DNA from 2 places in the Thermoanaerobacterium aotearoense genome. Region 2 is predicted to be linked to the other one. Evidence: a T-box and tRNA genes for the amino acid it is inferred to sense, from the RefSeq annotation. Region 2 holds a T-box; the other holds one or more tRNA genes.
The links. The T-box of region 2 lies ahead of ileS (isoleucine--tRNA ligase). A T-box ahead of a tRNA ligase gene usually reads a tRNA of that ligase, here a tRNA-Ile.
Positions count from the first base shown of each region.

Region 1: it encodes a tRNA-Ile, which carries the amino acid that the T-box ahead of ileS (isoleucine--tRNA ligase) is inferred to sense. The anticodon was not compared.

Region 1 is NZ_CP047602.1:2,232,110-2,234,359, forward strand. It holds gene GSH73_RS11075 (iron-containing alcohol dehydrogenase) at 1-63, opposite strand, end outside; partial or broken gene GSH73_RS13870 (UPF0236 family transposase-like protein) at 386-643, shown strand; tRNA gene GSH73_RS11085 (tRNA-Thr) at 704-776, shown strand; tRNA gene GSH73_RS11090 (tRNA-Phe) at 915-990, opposite strand; tRNA gene GSH73_RS11095 (tRNA-Asp) at 1,013-1,089, opposite strand; tRNA gene GSH73_RS11100 (tRNA-Ile) at 1,108-1,183, opposite strand; tRNA gene GSH73_RS11105 (tRNA-Glu) at 1,192-1,266, opposite strand; tRNA gene GSH73_RS11110 (tRNA-Asn) at 1,273-1,347, opposite strand; rRNA gene rrf (5S ribosomal RNA) at 1,355-1,509, opposite strand; rRNA gene GSH73_RS11120 (23S ribosomal RNA) at 1,551-2,250, opposite strand, start outside.
Region 2 is NZ_CP047602.1:1,247,845-1,250,094, reverse strand. It holds gene ileS (isoleucine--tRNA ligase) at 1-1,270, opposite strand, end outside; T-box leader at 1,326-1,535, opposite strand; gene GSH73_RS06195 (TM1266 family iron-only hydrogenase system putative regulator) at 1,581-1,826, opposite strand; gene GSH73_RS06190 (DivIVA domain-containing protein) at 1,816-2,250, opposite strand, start outside.

The DNA.
Region 1 (2,250 bases), 980 kb from region 2:
TCCAAGTGTACCCGGTCCAAAAATAATTTCTGTCGGCATAAAATAAGTAAAATTAGTTTTCATATACATAGACCCCCTACTTTTAATTCATTTATAATTATCCCAACTTCTATTATGATACTCTAAATTTTAAAAGTCAAGAAATTAGACATTTTTTATTATACAATAATAATTATTCATTTTATATAAATATCCATTCATTAGACTTTAATATCATCAATTACCAAATCTATATTTCCATTTATCAAAAAAACTTAGTGTATAATTTTAGTAGGCAGTAAAAAATAGAAAAAGGAAGGTATCCAAAAAATACCTTCCTTTCGCATGAATCATCCGCTATAATGTTTAAATAGAAAAAACAAAAAAGCGTTATAGAGGTGATTACATGCTAGATATAAGTTTAAATGAAAATGAAATAAATTTCAAGGACTTAGAAGTAGAAATTTATAGATTAGCATGCGAAGAAGCTTGTAAGATAATGGCTCAAATTCTTATGGAAATAGATGATATTCTACTAGAAAAAAGGGACAAAAAAGAATATAGATGTAAAGGTAAAAAGCACACAAACATAAAGACAATTATGGGTACTGTTGAATTTGATAAAAGAATTTATGAACATATAAATAGTGAAGGAAAAAAAGAATATGTTTATCTTAGATACTTGATAAAAATCAAATTTCATGATATATTATATAAGTGTGATGCTGGCATAGCTCAGTCGGTAGAGCAGTTGATTCGTAATCAACAGGTCAAGGGTTCAAGTCCCTTTGCCAGCTCTGGATTTGAAATGTTAAAAGTCAATTATATTTTAAAGTTAAAAATAAAAGATTCCTGCTTAAGCAGGATTTTTTATTTTCTCGTTTTTTGTAAAATAAAAAAGTTTCAACATAAATGCTGAAACTCTTTATTTCTTATGGTGCCTCGAAGTGGAATCGAACCACTGACACAGGGATTTTCAGTCCCTTGCTCTACCGACTGAGCTATCGAGGCGTATTTAAAATTAGTATAATAATGGCGACCCAAAAGGGGCTCGAACCCTCGACCTCCAGCGTGACAGGCTGGCGCTCTAACCAACTGAGCTATTGGGCCGCAATATTTATTAACTTATGGTGGGCCTTCAGGGACTCGAACCCCGGACCAATCGGTTATGAGCCGACCGCTCTACCAACTGAGCTAAAGGCCCTCAATTTATGGTGACCCCGACGGGATTCGAACCCATGTTACCGCCGTGAAAGGGCGATGTCTTAACCACTTGACCACGGGGCCACATCTTGGCTCCTCAGGTAGGGCTCGAACCTACAACCTACCGGTTAACAGCCGGTTGCTCCACCATTGAGCTACTGAGGAATATATTATCCGGCAGCGACCTACTCTCCCGAGTAATCAGTACCATCGGCGCTGGAGGGCTTCACTATCACCCCAAAAAGTCTTGCGACTTTTCGGGGGACCCCGATTTGGGACCGTGTTCGGTATGGGAACGGGTTTTTAACCTCCGCTATTGCCACCGGAAATCTTTTAAATGAACTTTGAATACTGCACAATGCTTTCCTTTGGTCAAGTCCTCGACTTATTAGTACCGGTCAGCTAAAAGTATTTCTACTCTTACACCTCCGGCCTATCTACCTCGTCTTCTCCAAGGTGTCTTACTCCTTTCGGATGGGAAATCTTATCTTGAGGTGGGTTTCACGCTTAGATGCTTTCAGCGTTTATCCCTTCCAAACTTGGCTACCCAGCTGTGCGAATGGCTTCGCAACTGGTACACCATCGGTTTGTCCACCCCGGTCCTCTCGTACTAAGGGCAGATCCTCTCAAATTTCCTGCGCCCGCGACGGATAGGGACCGAACTGTCTCACGACGTTCTGAACCCAGCTCGCGTACCGCTTTAATGGGCGAACAGCCCAACCCTTGGGACCTACTTCAGCCCCAGGATGCGATGAGCCGACATCGAGGTGCCAAACCTCCCCGTCGATGTGGACTCTTGGGGGAGATCAGCCTGTTATCCCCAGGGTAGCTTTTATCCGTTGAGCGACGGCAATCCCATTCTCTACCGCCGGATCACTAAGCCCGACTTTCGTCCCTGCTCGAATTGTCTTTCTCGCAGTTAGGCTACCTTCTGCCTTTGCACTCTTTCGCGCGATTTCCTTCCGCGCTGAGGTAACCTTTGGACGCCTCCGTTACTTTTTGGGAGGCGACCGCCCCAGTCAAACTGCCCGCCTGTCAGTGTCCATATGCCGGCTTACGGCTTATATG
Region 2 (2,250 bases):
ATCCATCTACAGATGCAAACCACTGCTCTGTGGCGCGGAATATAACAGGATTTTTGCATCTCCAGCAATGAGGATACGAATGCGTGAAAGTCTTCGAAGCCAATAACGCATTGGCTCTCTCAAGATCCTCTTTTATGACCTTATTTGCATCAGAGTAAAATAGCCCATTGTATTTTCCTGCTTTTTCAGTAAATCGCCCCTTATCGTCAACAGGATTCAAAACATCAAGTCCATATTTTTGACCAACTACAAAGTCCTCTTCGCCGTGGCCAGGTGCTGTATGCACACATCCTGTACCTGCTTCTTGCGTTACGTGTTCGCCTAATATTATAAGCGATGTCCTGTCAAAAAGAGGATGCTTAGCTTTCATTCCTTCCAGTTCTGAGCCTTTAAAAGTAGCAATTATTTGGCTGTTTGAAAGCCCAGTCTCTTTTTCAATGCTGTCAAGCATATCTTTTGCCATTATGTAAATTTCATTTCCGTACTTTGCTAAAGCATAATCAAAATCTGGATTCAAGCAAATTGCAAGATTAGCAGGGATTGTCCAAGTTGTTGTAGTCCATATTACAAAGTACAAATTGCTTAAATCATCAACAATGCCTTTAAATTTTCCAAGATCGTCTACAACTCTAAATTTAACGTAGATTGAATCAGATTTTTCATCAGAATACTCTATTTCTGCTTCTGCCAATGCAGTCTCACAATCTGTACACCAGTATACAGGCTTAAGTCCTTTATATATATATCCTTTCTTTGCCATCTCTCCAAATACTTCTATCTGCTTTGCCTCATATTCTGGTTTCAATGTCAAATATGGATTTTGCCAATCTCCTCTTACACCTAATCTAATAAACTGCGCTTTTTGCTTTTCAATTTGCGAAAAAGCAAAATCACGGCACACCCTTCTAAATTCTACTGGACCTACATCATTTCTCTTTATCCCTAATGTCTTAATCGCCTGCTGTTCTATTGGCAAGCCATGAGTATCCCAACCTGGCACATATGGTGATTCATACCCCCTCATCGTCTTATATTTAACCACCATGTCCTTCAAAACTTTGTTCATAGCAGTGCCAAGGTGTATATTGCCATTTGCGTATGGCGGGCCATCATGAAGAATGAACTTCTCCTTCCCTTTATTTTTAAGTAAAGTTTTGTGGTATATGTCCATGTTCTCCCATTTCTTTAATATTTCTGGCTCTCTCGTCGGCAAATTCGCCTTCATTGGAAAATCAGTCTTTGGCAGATTTAATGTTTTGTTGTAATCCATAAACATACCTCCTATTTCAAATTGCGTAATGCAGAAAAAATAAAAACCTCTCATCCAAAGGGACGAGAAGTCGCGGTACCACCCTAATTATTAAGGCACAATGCCTTAATCACTCATGAGATAACGGGGTTTTCCCGGCTTAGCCTACTGAATTTCAGCCAGCAGCTTCGAGGTGATATATGACAAACTAACTTATTGGCTTTCACCGACCGCCAACTCTCTTAAAAGTTTTGTTTGCATAAATTGTCCTCTTCATCGCTTTTTCGCATTTTAAATAATTATACAATATGTAAAAAAAGACGTCAACATCTTACGTTGTAATGGCAGACCTTACTTTTACACCTTCAATGCTGCCAAGCTTGCCAGTTAAAGCACCGATGTCATCCGTCGTACCGTCGACAATCAGCGAGATGATTGACACATTTCTTTCTTTATATGGAATACCCATTCTGCCCACTATGATATCGGCATATTCGCTTAAAATATGATTGACTTTTTCAGACGCCAACTCTCTATTTTGGACTAAGATTCCGATTACAGCAAGTCTATTCCTCATCATTTCTCACATCGTTCTCATCATCAAAAAATTCTCTGTCGTCTATAGATAATATAGCTTCAAGCTCTCCTTCAAGGAGTGTTTTGAATTTAGCCTTAAACACATTCAATTTTTTCCTTTGATTTTCAAGCTCTGCTCTAATCCTTACTACTTCTTGATTGGCTTTCTGCATTATTTTTTCTGCTTCTTGTTGCGCTTGCTGTATTATCAAATCAGCTTCTTTCTTGGCATTTAACTTTAAATCTTCAGCCGACTTTTGAGCAACCACCAGCGTATTATTTAGCGTTTTCTCTATATCGGTATAATTCTGCAATTTATCATTTAATATATTTACTCTATCCTTTAGATCAGAGTTTTCTTTGTACAACAGTTCATAGTCTTCCATGACTTTGTCCAAAAACTCGTCAACTTCATTTTCATTGTA